DNA from 2 places in the Mycobacterium sp. ITM-2016-00317 genome. Region 1 is predicted to be linked to the other one. Evidence: riboswitches for the same ligand, from Rfam matches in the RefSeq annotation. Region 1 holds a riboswitch; the other holds the start of a gene.
The links. A riboswitch is a leader RNA that binds a small molecule or an ion and turns the genes downstream of it on or off. The one in region 1 is predicted to bind cobalamin.

Region 1 (8,267 bases):
CGTGATCACCGGTCGAGTGGGCCATAGACTCGCGTGATGGTCCAGGTCCCTGCCCGATCGTTGGGCGCCGCGATGGCGTCGGGGCCGCGGTACCTGGTGTCGTCGTGGCCGTGGCGCGCGCTGTTGTGGACGGTGTCCGGCGCCGCCCTGAGCGCTGTGGTCGTCGCCACCGCACCACTGACAATCCTTGGGGCAGGCTCACGTTCGCTGCGCAACGCGGTCTGGAAGCCGCTGTTGGAGTTGGAGTGCGCGCGGCTGTCGCTGATCGACAAGCCCGCCGCGGAACGGGTCAGGCACGACGTGGCAAGCGCTCGCGCGCAGCAGCAGGTGCCGAGTCCGCGCCAGGTCGGCCACATGCTGTTCACGGCGCTGGTCACGGGCCCGTGGGGCGCGGTGCTGGTGGCGTTCATGGCGATCCTTGTCGGCGTCATGGTGGCGGCGCCGTGGCTGGTGCGGCCCGGCGAGCCGATCAACGTCGCGCTGTGGCTGATCGACACCACCGGGGAGGCCTGGGTCGCGGCGGTGACGGGCCTCGCGGTGCTGGTGCTGACCGCCTACCTCGTCGGGGCCTACGCCGCGGCGCTCGGGCAGCTGACTGTCATCGCGATGACCGATCCCCAAGCGCTGCAACGGGAAGTGGCCCGGCTCGAGCAGTCGCGCACCGCGCTTCTGGACGCGGTCGAACAGGAGCGGCGGCGTATCGAAAGCGAGTTGCACGATCGGGTGCAGCACCGTCTGGTGGCGTTGGCGCTGACATTGGGCATCGCCGAGAGCGTGCACGGCGACGACGAGACGGGCCGGCTGGCCGCCGACGCGCACCGGCAGCTCGACGACACCCTCGCCGAACTGCGGGCGGTGCTGCTGGGCATCCTCCCGCGGGCGCTCACCGAACACGGGCTCGCGGCGGCGGTCACCGACTTGATCGGCGCCTACCCGCTGCCGGTCAGCACCGACTTCGGGGCCACCGAGAGACCGGGGCGCCTGCCCGCGGTGATCGAGCACACCGCCTATCTGGTCATCAACGAAGCGCTGAGCAACGTCGTCAAACACTCGTCGGCGTCGGCCGTGACGATCACCGCCGACCGGCAGGACGGCAGGTGGTGGCTCACTGTCCGCGACGACGGCCGCGGCGGCGCCAGCGTGCGCCCGGGGCGCGGGCTGGCCACACTGGCCGCCCGGGTGGAGGCCGTCAACGGCACGCTGACCATCTCCAGCCCGGACGGCGGACCCACCGAGATGAGCATGCGATGCCCGGTGTGACGCCTCGTCCCGGCGAAGGGCTGCGCATCGTCCTGGCCGAGGACGCGCCGTTGCTGCGCGCCGGGATCGTGACGGTGCTCGAATCCGACGGCCATCAGGTGTGCGCGGCCGTCGAGACCGCCGACGAACTGCGGGCGGCGGCGCGGACCCACCAGCCCGACGTGGTGGTCACCGATGTCAGGATGCCGCCCACCCACACCGACGAAGGCATCCGGGCCGCGATCGAACTGCGCCGCGCCACACCGGGCCTCCCGGTGGTGATCCTGTCGCAGTACACGTCGGTCGGGTCGCTGGACCAATTGCTGGACCGCACCGCTGCTGCCGGGCGCGGCGGGCTGGGCTACCTGCTCAAGGACCGTGTCGCGCACGTGCGGCACTTTCTCGACGCGGTCCGCGACATCGCCGGCGGGGCAACCATCATCGATCCGGACATCGTGGTCGCACTGGTCGGCGCCTCCCGCAGACGAGGCGTGCTGTCGACACTGACGCCGCGTGAGGAGGAGGTGCTCAGCCTGATGGCGCAGGGCCTGACCAACTCCCGCATCGCGCAGCGGCTCGTCGTGTCCGAGGCGGCGGTCCGGAAACACGTCGGCGGCATCTTCGCGAAGCTCCCGCTGGCTGACGACGGGGATCGGCGAGTCCTCGCCGTGCTGACCTATCTCAACGAGTCGTGACCGCCGGCGCGCCGATTCAGAAGACGCCGCTGTAGGCGTTGAGCGCGGGTTGCCCACCCAGGTGCGCGTAGAGAACCTTGGAGGTGGGCCCGATCTGGCCGGACCGGACCAGGTCGATCAGTCCTGCCATGGACTTTCCCTCGTACACCGGGTCGAGGATGACCCCTTCGAGCCGGCCGGTCAGCCTGATGGCATCGACGGTCGACTGCACCGGGATGCCGTAGCGGTCACCGGCCCAACCCTCCAGGACGACGATCTCGTCGTCGGTCAGGTCTCGGCCCAACCCGATGAGTTCGGCGGTGTTGCGTGCGATGCGGGCGACCTGAGCGCGTGTCTCTGCCGGTGTCGCCGACGCGTCGATACCGATGACCCGGCGCGGGCGTCGCTGACCGGCGAACCCGGCGATCATTCCCGCGTGGGTCGAGCCGGTGACCGTGCAGACCACGATGGTGTCGAAGAAGATCCCGAGTTCGTCCTCCTGGCGCTGCACCTCATAGGCCCAGTTGGCGAAACCGAGTCCGCCGAGACGGTGATCGGACGCCCCCGCGGGGATGGGGTACGGGGTGCCACCGGCGCGGCGCACGTCCTCGATGGCGTGATGCCAGCTGTCCTTGAACGCGATGCCGAATCCGGCGGGGTCGAGACGGACGTCGGCGCCCATGATCCGCGACAGCAGGATGTTGCCGACCTTGTCGTTCACCGAATCGGGCCAGTCGACCCATTTCTCCTGCACCAGTACCGCTTTCAGGCCGAGCTTGGCTGCGACTGCGGCCACCTGACGGGTGTGGTTGGACTGCACCCCGCCGATCGAGACCAAGGTGTCGGCGCCTTGTTCCAGCGCGTCGGGAATGACGTACTCCAGCTTGCGGGTCTTGTTCCCGCCGAACGCGATACCGGAGTTGACGTCCTCGCGCTTGGCCCAGATCTCAGCGCCCCCGAGGTGCGCGCTGAGCCGGGGTAACGGATGGATCGGGCTGGGGCCGAAGGTCAGCGGGTAGCGCGGGAAGTCTTCGATGGCCATGCGTTCTCCAGAGTTCGTCGCCCGCCCGCGGGCGCGGGCTCTCCGTCCAGTGTGCAACATGCAATATATTACCGCACGCCGACCGCGAAGAAATTCTCCGAAATCGTCCGGCCGGAACCGCTGACCCGGTGCCGCGTCCCGTCTTAGGCTTAGGTGCAGGAACTGGCTTTCAGACCTGAGTGAGCGTGGAGCACCATGACAACCACGAACGTGAAATGTCCGCACTGTACGACGGTCAACCGGATTCCCGCCGCCGCGAACGGCACTCCCGGCTGCGCCAGATGTCATGAGCCGCTGCCGTGGATCGCCGTCGCCGGTGACGCCGACTTCGCCGAGGTCGCCGAGCGCTCCAAGGTACCGGTGCTGGTGGATCTGTGGGCCGCGTGGTGCGGTCCGTGCCAGACGGTCGGTCCGGCACTCGAGCAACTCGCCACCGAACACGCGGGAGAGCTGAAGGTCGTCAAGGTCGACGTGGACACCGCGCGGCGGACCGCGGCACGGTTCTCGGTCCAGTCGGTGCCCACTTTGCTCGTCCTGGCGGACGGTTCGGTGCTGGCCCGTCAGGCGGGCGCCGCCCCGGTGGCCTGTTTGCGGGCCTGGCTGGATCGGGCGCTGAGTGGGGCGGGGTCGACTTCCGGTCCGGCGCACCGCTGATCCCGTTGCGCGGAGTTCATGACCTCTGGCCGGGACGTCTGGCCGAACCGGCGATTCGGGGCGCACACTCGAGGTGTCGTTCGAATTTAGGGGGCCGCGATGAGCGAGCAACTTCACGACTTCTTCGGTGAGGTCTGCGCGCGGTACTTCCAGCCCGCGATGGACATGTATCCGCCATGGGGCGTAGGGGCCGTCGAGCGGATGTTCATGCTGACCGACGCCGTTCAGGATCCGCTGGAACAGAGCCGCCACGGCGCCATGGAGTGGGGTCGGACCGAGATCCCGCACGCCCGGATCGCCGAGGAGTTCTTCGTGATCACCCAGCACGGCCTGATGTACGCCGCCGAGGTGAACGGGGTCCACCGGGCGCTGCACTACCTGGCCACGCCGCCGGCGTTGTTCGATCCGTTCGTCGACCAGGCCGAAACGTCCGAACTCCGCGACGGCGAGGTCGTGGTCGTGGACAGCCGGTTCGGCCGCGAGCTGGCCTCAGCCCACCCGATGGACGCCGCGTTGCGCCGCATCCTCGACGAGCATCTGGCGCTGCGGGTGACCCTGCCGCGAACCGGGCCGGCGATCTGAACCCCGGCTGACGGGCTACCGGATCCGGGCGTCCTCGATCGGCTCGCCGGCAGTCAGGTGGCCGTCGATCAGCCGGTCCACGCGGTCGGGGGTCATGCCGCCGTACCAGACGTCGTCGGGCTGGACCGCGACGACCGGGGCGTGGTTGCAGGGGAACATGCAGCCCGCCGCGGTCGTCAGGACGTCACTGTCCCGGAGGCGTCGCCGTGACAGTCCCTCCGCGAGGGCGGCCCAGGTCTTCTCGGCGCCGCGGGCGCTGCACCGGGGGCCCCGGCAGACCAGCACGTGGTGACGGTAGGCGGGGACCTCGGCCCAGGCCGCCGAGGTCAGGGGCGACTCCGAGCCGGTGACCGGCCGCGCTTTCTCCAGCGCTGCGGTGACCGCGGCAGGGTCGATCGGGTCGGTGTCGAGCAGCCTGGTGGCGACGACGACTTCCGGCGCTCCCGCCCCACGTTCGCGCCACCAGTGCGAGGCGATCCGGCGCAGCCACGAGTTACCGGGCGCCAGCTGTCCGAACGCGACGCCGACCAGTTCGATCCGCCCGGTCCCGCCGTCGGCGAGCTCGGTGAGCACGGTGCGCAGGGAGGGTTCGGTGATCTGCAGGAAGGCCAGGCGGGCGCCGAGGGCGGCAGCGGTGGCCGCGAGATCCTCGGCGGCATTGGCCTCCCGGATCGACATCCCGACGAGGACTCGGACCGCTTCGGTGTGGGCATGAGATGGGTGCACGACGGGCACGACCTTTCTCGGGGTAGACCGCCCCGAGTTCGCAAGGTGCGGTGGGTCGAGTGTCTGGCTCACGCACGCTGGACGAAGCGCCGCTGACAGTGGCGGTACCGCGCCGGATTCACACCGGCTTCCTCGGATCCCATCGCAATGGACGGACCAGAGGCTAGCAGGACGCCCACTGCTAACGCCGTCGTCAGAGCCGGCGATAGCAAGGTATGGCTCTCGTCCGTGCTGCCGCCGCGCTCGCCGTCGCGCTGATCGCGCCCTGGCCGGGGATGGCGACCGCGCACGCCCAGTCGTTCGCGCAGCTTCCCGCGGTCCCGGTGGTGGCATCGCCGACGTGCGGGGGCACCGTCAGGGCGGAGGCACAGGTGGCACCCGTGCAGACCTTCGATCAGGTGGAGAACGGTGTCCGGGTGGCGATCAACTACGACGCCGGTCGATACGACGGGTCCTGCTCGCTGACCGTCACCGCGGCGTGGGCCAATCTCGACACCGGAGCCTCCGGACACGGCGACATCACCGCGGTCTCGACGATCGACGGGCACTACGGGTTCATCGGGTACGCCAACACGATGTTCCAGACCGGCGCCGGCACCGTGGTCGTCACGCTCAGCTCGCACCCCGGCGCCGAACTGCGGGTCACCGCGTAGCCGCCCGCTACCGTGAGGGCATGGCAGGCGCATCTATGTCGTCACCCACCCGGAGGCGACGCACCACGTCGACGGCGTGGTCGGAGGCTGGCACGACTCCGACCTGACGGCGCGTGGCGCCCGGCATGCCACCGCCATCGGCCGTGCGCTGGGTGACGTGCTCACGGGCTGCGGGGCCGAGGTGTTCTCCTCTGATCTGCTGCGCGCCCGACGCACGGCCGAGGTCGTCGCGGCGGCACTGAACACCGTCCCGGTGCTCGACCAGCGATTGCGCGAGAAGTCCTACGGGGTAGCCGAAGGCAGGCCGCAGAGCTGGCTCGATGCGCGATTCATCCCGCCGCCGGTCACCGGCGACCGAATGTCCCATGACGAAGGAATCCCCGGTGCGGAGACCAAAGGTGAGTTCGCCGCGAGGATCTACTCTGCCGTGGACGAAATACTCTCTGGTTCAACACAAGACATCGTGATCGTGACCCACGGTTTCGCCTTGACCTACGTGATCACCGATTGGCTCGGGGTACCGATCGCGCATGTCGACCGCGCCGGCTTCACGGCGGCCCCGGGGAGCATCACGACCCTCGTTGAGGACGACTACTTCCACAACAGGCAGGTCAGCGTCCTCGCCGATATCAGCCACCTCGCCGACGACACCGCGGCCGTCACGGATGGGCTTGCAGGAGGTGGTCGAGCACGTCGCGGCTGAGCGCGACCCCGAAGAGTTTCAGTCGCCCCAGGGGCATGGACTCGATCATCTTCAACGTCTCGGTCCCCAGGCTGTCCTGGTCGGGCATGGCCGCCATGTTCTGTTGGAAGATCGAGATGAGCCGCGGCCCGGCGACCGGATGGGCGAACACCTCGCCGATCGTCGAGTTCTCGGTGAGCGGGACTCGCACGTCGTCACCGTCGAGGTGAATCACGGTGGTGTGGAGGATGTTCCGGCTCGACTGCCCGATCCGCAGGCTGTACTCGCCACCTTCGACCACCCATTTGTCGACGCGATCGTCCCAGTAGGCGAAATCCGTGCGCGGGATGCGCACCGTCACCGGACTGGTGGTTCCGCGGGCAAGCTCGACGACCTGGAATCCCCGCAGCTCCTGCGGGGCCCGGGCGATGCCGGACACCGGCTTGGCGGAGTAGACCTGCACCACGTCGCGACCGTCGCGAGGTCCGGTGTTGGTCACCGCGACCGTGACCACGATCTCGTCGCCCTCGACGACGGCGGTGGCGGCGTCGTAGCGAAACGTCGTGTAGGACAACCCATGCCCGAACGGATAGGTCACCTCGACGGCTCGGGCGTCGTAGCCGCGGTACCCGACGAAGATCCCCTCGCCGTAGAGGACCCGGGAGTGTTCGCCCGGGAAGTTCAGAAAGGACGGCGTGTCCTGCAGACGCTCCGGCACCGTCTCGGCGAGCCGACCGCTGGGGTTGACCACGCCGAACAGCACGTCGGCGACCGCCGCACCCCCGCCTTGGCCCAGAAGGGCGCCGTCGAGGACCGCCGCCGCCAGCCGGTCCACGTCGGCCAGCCGGACCACACCGCCGTGGCACAGCACGGCGACCGTGCGAGGTTGCGCCGCAGCGACAGCCGCCAGTAGACGCAACTGCTCAGCCGGCAGCTCGATGTCGGTCCGGTCGTATCCTTCGGATTCCGCGCTGTCGGGTAGTCCGAGGAACAGCACGGCGGCGTCGGCGGCCGCCGCGGTCGCGACCGCATCGTCGGTGAGGCGCTGCGGGTCGTCGCCGCCGCCGTATCCGGGCGCATAGGTGACCGCACCGGCCGCGCGGGCACGGATCTCGTCCAGCGGGATGTCCAGCCTGGCGGCGTTGACGTGCGAACTCCCGCCACCCTGGTACCGGGGGTGCGCGGCAAACGCGCCGACGACGGCCAGCGTGGCGTCGTGCCGCAGGGGCAGCAGGTCACTGGTGTTCTTCAGCAGCGCGATACTGCGGGCGGCGGCTTCGCGGGCCAGCGCGTGGTGGGCGTCCAGGTCGACCGCGGTTGCGGGCTCGGTGTTGCGGGCGGCGCGGGCAAGCAGGTCGAGGACCCGGGCCGCTGCTTCGTCGACGACGGTCGGGTCGAGTCGTCCGGCCTCGACGGCGTCGACGACGTCCTCGTCCAGGGACGGGTCGCCGCCGGGCATGGCGAGGTCCAGACCCGCCGCAAGCGCCGCGACCCGGTCGGCGACCGCGCCCCAGTCGCTGACCACCGCACCGGCGAAGCCCCACTGCTCACGCAGGACATCGGTGAGCAGCCAACGGTTCTCGGACGCGTAGACGCCGTTGATCTTGTTGTAGGAGCACATCACCGTCCACGGCCGGGATGCGGTGACCACCCGCTCGAAGCTCTTCAGGTAGATCTCCCGCAGCGCCCGCGGCCCGACCAGGGAGTCCGAGCGCATCCTGTCGTACTCGGCGTTGTTGGCCGCGAAGTGCTTGACCGACGCCCCCACACCACCGGCCTGCACTCCCTCGACCCACGCGGCGCCCAATGTTCCACTCAGCAGGGGATCTTCGGAGAAGTACTCGAAGTTGCGCCCGCAGCGCGGATCGCGCTTGATGTTGACCGCGGGACCGAGCAGGACGTCGACCCCGAGCGCGCGGGCCTCGTCGGCGAGCGCGCGACCCACCCGTTCGACCAGCTCGCGATCCCAGCTCTGCGCCAGGCCGGCGGCGGGGGAAGCAGGTCGCCGGCTCGCT
Region 2 (8,267 bases), 1.9 Mb from region 1:
GAGCCCGACTTCCGGATCCGGCAAGTCAGCGCCAACGTCGCCGACGTGCTCGGCCACGCGGTGGAGGACGTGCTCGGCCGCCATCTCTCGGCTCTGATGGGCGCCGACCAGTCGGCGAAAGTGGCCACAGCGGCATCGATCGTCGGCGACCTGCACCGACGCAACCCGGTCGAATGTGTGCTCGACGTCGCCGGCACCGCGCGTGCGTTCGACGCGATCCTGCATCGCGAACCTGGGGGAGTCCTGCTCGTCGAGCTCGAGATCGCCTACGGTGAGCGGCCCTACGCGTTCCCCAACACCTATGCGGCGGTGCGTAGTTCCGTCGAGGAGCTCAACCGTGCGGTGGGGCTGACCGAGCTGTACGGGGTGGCCGCCCGTGCCGTGCGCGAACTCACCGGCTTCGACCGGGTGATGATCTACCGCTACGACGCGGAATACAACGGTGAGGTGGTCGCGGAATGCAAACGCGAAGACCTGAACTCCTTCCTCGGTCTGCACTACCCGGCCACCGACATCCCCGCCCAGGCGCGGGCGCTGTACGAGAAGAGTTGGCTGCGGCTGATCTCGGACGTCGACTACGTTCCCGTGCCGCTGGTGCCCGCCGTCGACCCGGCCGGCGAGCCGCTGGATCTCACCCATGCCACCTTGCGCAGCGTGTCGCCCATCCATCTGGAGTATCTGCGGAACATGGGTGTGCACGCCTCGATGTCGATCTCGCTGCTGCGGCATGGGCGGTTGTGGGGTCTGATCGCGTGCCATCACTACGCCGGACCGCACCTGCCGCCGTACGGGGTACGGGCAGCCGCGGAGTTCCTCGGATCCACGCTGTCGCTGCGGCTCGTCGACCAGTTCGACGACGACCGGTTGCACCGACGACTGGCCGCCCAGGCGGTACTGGCCAAACTCACCACAGCCACGCTGGACGCCGCCAAGCCGCTGGCGACGGCTCTGCTGAGCGGACCGGACCTGCTCGACCTGGTACCCGGCGACGGCGTCGTCGTCGACATCGGGGGCCGGCGACGGGAGACAGGCTCGGTGCTGGCGCCCGAGGTGGTGGCCGCGGTCGTGGCATGGGCTCGAGAACTCGAGGACGACATCGCACACACCGAGAGCCTGCAGGCGGCGATACCCGGACTCGAGCCCGGGCCGGTACCCGCGGCCGGTGCACTGGTGCTCAAACTGCCTGAAGGCCAGTACGTTGCGTGGTTCCGGCGCGAGGCATTGCGTTCGGTGGACTGGGGCGGCGACCCGCACAACAAGGCGATCGCCGTCAGCGAGGGCGACGGCGTCAGGCTCAGTCCCCGTAAGTCATTCGACCGGTGGCGTGAGGTCGTCCGCGACCGGAGTGAGCCGTGGACCGAGACCGAGATCGACTCCGCCGACGCGATGCGCCGCCACCTGGTGGAGGTGCTGTACCACCGCACGCGAGGAGCGCTGGTCGTCGCGGAGCTGGTGCAGCGCAGCTTGATGCCCGAATCCGTTCCGGTACTGCAGGACTGGCAACTTTCTGCGCACTATGAACCGGCCGAGGGCGACCGTGTCGGCGGTGACTGGTACGACGCGTTCGAGCTGCGCGACGGCAGGCTGGTCGTGGTGGTCGGGGATGTCGCCGGACACGGAGTCACCGTCGCCGGCACGATGGCGCAGTTGCGCAACGCTCTTCGCGCGCACCTGTTCGCCGGGGCGGCGCCGGACGAGGCCGTCCGGCTACTCAACGAGTTTGCGCTGCACATGCTGCCGGGGGCGTTCGCCACGGCGCTCGTCGTGCGGATCGACCTCGACTCCGGCCGGGTCGAGGCCACCGCGGCCGGGCATCTGATGCCGTTCCTGACGAACGAGGTCTCGCCCGCGCCGGCGGCGCCGATTCGGCTTTCCCCGCCGATCGGTGTCAACGGCGGGGTCTACACGCTCAGCGAATTCACCCTCGAACCGGGGCACGGCATGGTGATGTTCTCCGATGGACTGGTCGAGCGCCGCGGCGGGGTGATCGACGACGGCCTCGACCTGGTGGCCGCGACGCTGGGCCGCGAGTCGGTGCCCGACGCGTCGTCGATCTGGTCGGCGATGGCGGCCGGGCACACCGACGACGACGTCACCGTCGTCGCGCTGCGCCGGCTCTGAATGCCCCCGCCCGGGCTCCGCGCGTCACCATTGTGTGGCCACGAGCCGATCCGCACCGCATGACGGGTCGAAGGTCACGTGCGGCCTCCCTGTCTGCGGGTGCGGGCCGACGGCGGCGGTCACGCCCCAGACCTCGGCGATCAGCTCGGCGGTGAGCACGCCTTCGGGCGGGCCGGCGCACACCTGGATCCCGTCGCGCAGCACCACCACCTCGTCGCAGTAGTGGGCGGCCAGGTTCAGGTCGTGCAGCGCGATCACCGCCGTCACGCCGAGCCGGGCGGGCAGCGCGAGCACGTCGAACTGGTGCCGCACGTCGAGGTGATTGGTCGGCTCGTCCATCACCAGCAGCCGCGGTTGCTGTGCCAGCGCCCGCGCCACCAGAACCCGTTGCCGCTCCCCGCCCGACAGCAGCGCGAAAGCCCGATCGGTCAGATCGACGGCGCCGACCAGAGCCAGCGACTCGGCGATGACCGCGTCGTCGGCGGCACTGTCGCCCTGGAACCTCCGCTTGTGGGGCGCCCGGCCCATCGCGACGACGTCGCGCACCTGCAGGTCGAAATCGCCGGTAGCGTCCTGTAATACGGCCGCAGCCGTCCGTGCCAGCTGCCGTGGCCGCATCGAGGTGACGGAGACGCCGTCGATCGTGATCGAACCCGACGCCGGCGACAGGATCCGGAGCACCGCTTGCAGCAGTGTCGACTTTCCGCAGCCGTTGGGGCCGACGACGCCGATCACGGCGCCCGGGTGCGCGGTCAGGCACACGCGGTCCAGCACGCGCCGCGCGCCGCGGATCACGCAGAGGTCGGTGATCTCCAGCCGTGCCGCGTTCACTGCTGCGCTCCGGTGGCGGCACGGCGCGCATCCCGGCGCAAAAGCCACAGGAAGAACGGACCGCCGCACAGTGCGGTGAGGACGCCGACCGGAATCTCCTGAGGCGAGGCCAGAGTCCGCGCCGCGATGTCGGCAAGAACCAGGAAGCTGGCGCCCGCCAGTGCCGCAGCGGGTAGAGCGTGCCGATGATCGCTCCCGACGATCAACCGCACGGCATGCGGCAGGATCAGACCCACGAACCCGATAGGGCCGCTCGCGGCGACCAGCACACCGGTCAGCAGAGAGGTCAGGACGAACATCTGGGCACGGAAGCGGGCGGTGTCGACGCCCATCGTGGTCGCCGCGGCATCGCCGGCGAGTAACACGTTCAGGGTGCGGGCCTGAGCCAGCAGCAGGATCAGTCCGGTGACCACGACGGCCAGCGGCAGCCACAGGGTGTCCCAGCGCGCGCTGCCCAGTCCGCCGAGCAACCAGGTCAGCACCTGGCGGGCGCGGTCTCCACTGTCTGCGGTGAGCAACATCAGACTGGTGAGCGCCGAGAGCACGTAGGACACCGCGACACCGGCCAGGACCAGCCGAGTGGTGGTGATCTGGCCTGCGGCGCTGGACAATCCGTAGACCAGGGTCAACGCAGCCAACGATCCGGCGAACGCGGCCACGGAGGGGGAGAGCCAGCCGGCGAAACCGATCCCGGACACGATCACCGCCACAGCCCCCACCGAGGCGCCCGAGGACACCCCGAGAAGGAACGGCTCGGCCAGCGGATTGCGCACGAGCGCCTGAAGGGTCATGCCGATCACCGCGAGGCCCGCGCCGACCACCGCGCCGAGCAGCACGCGGGGGGCGCGCACCTGGGTGACGACCGTATGGACATGCGGAGCGACGTCGGCGTCGACGACCGACGGGAACAGCGCGGCCCCGACACTGCGCACGACGTCCGCAGGCGCTATGGCGATGGAGCCGATGGCCAGGCCGGCGACCATCGAGCCGACGAGCAGGACCGAGAGCCCGACGAGCACGAGCGGGTAGGGCGGACGGCGGCTTCCGCCGCGGCCGGGCTCGGTCCGGTCGACTGCGACCACCGGAGCGCTCATCAGAACCGGTCGGGATGGAGTTGCCGCGCCAGGGCTTCGACCGCGAACGGGGCACGGATGCCGAGCACCGCGTCCTGCAGGGTCAGCACCGCGAAGCGGTCGTCCCGGATCGCGGTGACGGTCGCCAGTTCCGGTCTGCTCTTGAGGAACTGCTTCTTCTGCTCCACCGACGGGGTGCCGAAATAGTCGTAGATGACGATCACGTCGGGGTTGCGCTCGATCACCTGCTCCCAGGACACGTCGGCGAACGTGTCGTCGAGGTCGGCGAAGATGTTCGTCGCGCCCGCCAGGTCGATGATCTGGTTACCGATGCCCTGCCGGCCCGCGGTGAAGGCGGAGTCCTCGCCGCTGTCGTACACGAACGCCTTGAGCGGTTCGACACCGGCGACGCGCTCCCGGGCGCTGTCGACGCTGGACTGCATGGTCTCGACCAGGGCGTCGGCCCGCTCTCCGACGCCGAAGATCTCAGCGATGGTGCGGACTTCGCCGTACACGTCGTCCATCGTGATGGGTTCGGTAGCACAGTATTCCGGGTTGAGATACGTGGTCACCCCCGCGTCGGTGAGTGCCTGCCTGGACCGCCCGGCCGACTCGTCGAACGCGCTGGCGTAACCGCCGTAGACGAAATCAGGTGCGACCGAAAGCAGTTGCTCCAGCGACGCATCCTTGTTCGACAGCTCGGGGATGGCGCGGTAGGCCTCGTCGTGGCGGGGCAGGGGAGGGTTGTCCGGATAGACGGTCGCCGCGACGGAGTCCCGCAGGCCCAGTTCGAGCATCAACTCGACCGGGTGCTGGAAATATCCGATCGCGCTCCGCGGCGGTGTCTCGACGACGATCTGTTGGCCGCAGTTGTCGATCGTCACCGGGAAACCGTTGCGGTCCACCGCTTCCGGCGACTCCGATGCTTCGGGTGCGCAGCCCGACACTGCGACTGCGAGGGCGGACAGCACGAGTGCGCCGCGTCGGCGCGACTGCGTCATGAATGGTGTCGTGAAAGGCATTGCATCGGCTCCATCCGGGATCTCCACGTCCCAGCGAGAGGGGCCGACGAGAGCAGTATCCTGACTCCCGGATCGACGCTCGCCCCGACCTTCCAGCCTGGCGGCCGTGGTCGACGAGGGGTTCGCTCCCCGGTCACAGTGGCGGGACCATGCCGGATTCACACCGGCTTCCTGCCTGCTCGTCGGAGCCGGTCAGGCCGACCGGCCACGCTGACAATAGCTGACAAGCACTCGGTCCGGTCTGCGGGTGTGGTCCCTGTGCCTTTTCGGCCGTGGACGCTCGCGCGATCGCCGTCGTGCTTTCCCTAGAAAATACTTCGGCATTGTTTTCTCGGCAGGCGTACCGCCACCACACGATTGGGGCGAAAAGTGCACGCAATTGATTCCGAGGGAAAGTAATTGCAAACGTCGCATAAACTATGGATTTCCGATCTTGTCCGCAGACTTTATAATCGTTTACTGAGCCTTATTCAGCAACGTCGGACATGCACGCAGCTCCGTGCGCCCGGGCATCTCCGATATCCGAAGGGGTAGTAAAGCGGCCGCCGCGCAGGACCAGTAAGGAAACGGTATACGCGGTGATTGCGGACATTGCGAAAGATGGTCGCCCGGCCGCTGGGGCGATGGCGAAATGCTTTGCCAGAACAATGGCTATTAGAACGCCTGACAAATAGCTGGCAGGTGCCGAATTTCTCCAATTATTCTCCTGGGGTGGCCGGATCCCGGCCGAGAAGCTTCTGCGTTGGACGGAGAACCGATGAAAAATGGTGCACGCAAGGCGGGTGTCTTTTGCGGAGCGGCGGTCGCCGCCACAATGCTCGCTACCACTACGGCGACCCAGGCGGCGGAGGCTCAGTCCTCGGCGCTGATCATCGGCGGCATCTATACGCCGTCGCTGTCGAACCTTGTTATGCGGAATATCCTCGGCGGAAGGTTCCGCAACCAGGAACTCGTCAGTGTGGAGTGGCCCGCCGAGGCACGGCCGTTTACCGGCCTGTTCAGCGACAGTCTGACCGAATCGGTCAATGTCGGCATCGAGAGCCTCACCAATCAAATCCAGCTCGCCCTCGACCGGATCAAGGACGAGGACGGCAATTACGTGGAGGGCGAGCGGGTCACGGTGGTCGGCCTGTCCGCAGGCAACCTGGTCGTCGATGATGTGCTGCGTAACCTGCAAGCTCAAACCAACGCTCCCCCTAAGGAAGTCTTCGACTTCTACACCGTCGAGGACACCACCCGCCAGAACGACAAGGTGGTGTACAACCCGATACTCAATTACACGTTCAGGCCGCCACCGGTGACCCAATACGATCTTGTGACTGTCACAGGGGAGTACGACGGGTTCGCGGACTTCCCGCAGCGCTGGTGGAACCTTCTGGCTGTCGCCAACGCGGTGCTGGGTGAGATCTTCGTCCATGTGCCGGTCATGTTCGACAACCTGGACAGGGTGCCGGAGGACAACATCACCGTCACCACGAACGTGCTGGGCGGAGTGACGACGAACTACTTTGTGCGGCAGCCATTGCCGCTCGTGATTGTGTTCCCATTCCTGCTGCCGATTGAGCCGTTACTGCGGACGATCGTCGACGCCGGGTATACCCGCGACGCTCCCGACCCCAACACCGCTGGTTCGCCCGCCGCGACCCCGTCCACCCCGACGGTCGAGGAGGACGTCGCCGGTGACGTGGAGCAGCCGGCCGACGCTCAGACGGCACCTACCGCCCGTACCGCGGCCGGCGACACGGCGACCGCGCCGGCCGCCGAGGAGGACACCTCGAGCGATGCCGAGGTGGCCGACGATGTTTCGGGTGATGCCGAGGTGGTCGAGGATGTTTCGGGTGATGCCGAGGTGGTCGAGGATGTTTCGGGTGATGCCGAGGTGGTCGAGGAACTCGATGCCGAGGTGGCCGAGGATGTTTCGGGCGATGTTGAGGTGGCCGCGGAACTCGATGCCGAGGCTGAGGTCGATGCGGCGGTAGAGCAGAGCGACAACGCTACGGCGCCGTCGATGGACGCGGGCCAGGGATCTGAGACGACGTCCGGCACCGACGGAGTGGATTCGGACTCCGTCGAAGCGGAGTCGACATCCGCAGCGTGACCTAGCCGTACAGTCCGCCGACCGAGGTCTTCGTCACGTCAAGTCGCGTCCCGCTGTCGGCGGCATCTGGGTTGGCGAAACTGTAGGTCGCCGAGACGAGTTGGTGCACGCCCTTGGCGCGGTCCCGCTGTAGTGCGGTCCAGTGGGCGCGGGTCAGTCCGCGACGATGAACACCTGCTTGTTGACGAACTCGTCGATGCCGAGGGCGCCCAGCTCGCGTCCGAACCCTGAACGCTTCACCCCACCGAACGGGATGTCGGGCCCTTCCCCGGCAGGGGTGTTGACGTTGACCATCCCGGCGTCGAGTCGTCGCGCCACATTCTCCGCGCGCGTGACGTCGCTGCTGAACACCGACCCGCCCAGCCCGAACACCGAGGAGTTGGCCAGCGCGACGGCTTCGTCCTCGTCACGTACGCGGTAGACGACCGCAACGGGTCCGAACAGTTCCTCGGTGTAGGCCCGCATGTCCGGGGTGACGCCGCTCAGCACGGCCGGGGTGTAGAACGCCGCCGGCGCTTCAGCGAGCACTCCACCGGCGTGCAGGATGGCGCCCTTGTCGACTGCGTCGGCGACCTGCGTGGCGACCGTCTCAGCGGCTGCGCGCGAGGACAGCGGGGCGATGTCCGTGGCGGGGGGACTGGCTGCCAGCGCGGTCAATTCGCTGACGAAATCGTCGTAGAGATCCTCGACGACGATCATTCGCTTGTTCGAGTTGCACGCCTGTCCCATGTTGTAGGTGCGGAACTCCCAAGCGGTGCGGGCGAGTTCGGCGGCATCACCGTCGAGGACGATGAACGGGTCGGAACCGCCGAGCTCGAGTAGACACTTCTTCAGTGCCCGGCCGGCGGTCGCTGCGACCGCAGCGCCGGCGCGTTCGGACCCGGTCACCGAGACACCCTGCACCCGAGGATCTCCGATGATCGTCTCCACCTGGCCGAACGTCGCGAACACATTCGTGTACACCCCGTCGGGCACACCGGCGTCCCGCAACAGCTCCTCGATGGCCAGCGCGCACTGCGGCACCGATTCGGCGTGCTTGAGCAGGACCGCGTTGCCGAGCACGAGGTTCGGCGCAGCGAATCGCGCGACCTGATACACCGGGAAGTTCCATGGCATCACGCC

Region 2: it holds a riboswitch for cobalamin, as region 1 does, so the genes downstream of both, C6A87_RS08260 (ABC transporter substrate-binding protein) here and C6A87_RS28340 ((2Fe-2S) ferredoxin domain-containing protein) in region 1, are expected to answer to the same signal.

Annotation. Positions count from the first base shown of each region.
Region 1 covers NZ_CP134399.1:5,902,033-5,910,299, reverse strand. The annotation lists gene C6A87_RS28370 (CPBP family intramembrane glutamic endopeptidase) at 1-37, shown strand, start outside; gene C6A87_RS28365 (histidine kinase) at 37-1,260, shown strand; gene C6A87_RS28360 (response regulator transcription factor) at 1,248-1,934, shown strand; gene C6A87_RS28355 (1-aminocyclopropane-1-carboxylate deaminase) at 1,951-2,955, opposite strand; gene trxA (thioredoxin) at 3,151-3,609, shown strand; gene C6A87_RS28345 (glucose-6-phosphate dehydrogenase) at 3,709-4,191, shown strand; gene C6A87_RS28340 ((2Fe-2S) ferredoxin domain-containing protein) at 4,207-4,917, opposite strand; cobalamin riboswitch at 4,953-5,093, opposite strand; gene C6A87_RS28335 (hypothetical protein) at 5,133-5,570, shown strand; gene C6A87_RS28330 (histidine phosphatase family protein) at 5,602-6,273, shown strand; partial or broken gene C6A87_RS28325 (glycoside hydrolase family 3 C-terminal domain-containing protein) at 6,230-8,267, opposite strand, start outside.
Region 2 covers NZ_CP134399.1:1,730,935-1,739,201, forward strand. The annotation lists gene C6A87_RS08245 (SpoIIE family protein phosphatase) at 1-2,121, shown strand, start outside; gene C6A87_RS08250 (ABC transporter ATP-binding protein) at 2,146-2,952, opposite strand; gene C6A87_RS08255 (iron ABC transporter permease) at 2,949-4,046, opposite strand; gene C6A87_RS08260 (ABC transporter substrate-binding protein) at 4,046-5,026, opposite strand; cobalamin riboswitch at 5,101-5,221, opposite strand; gene C6A87_RS08265 (PE-PPE domain-containing protein) at 5,790-7,145, shown strand; gene C6A87_RS08270 (NAD-dependent succinate-semialdehyde dehydrogenase) at 7,299-8,267, opposite strand, start outside.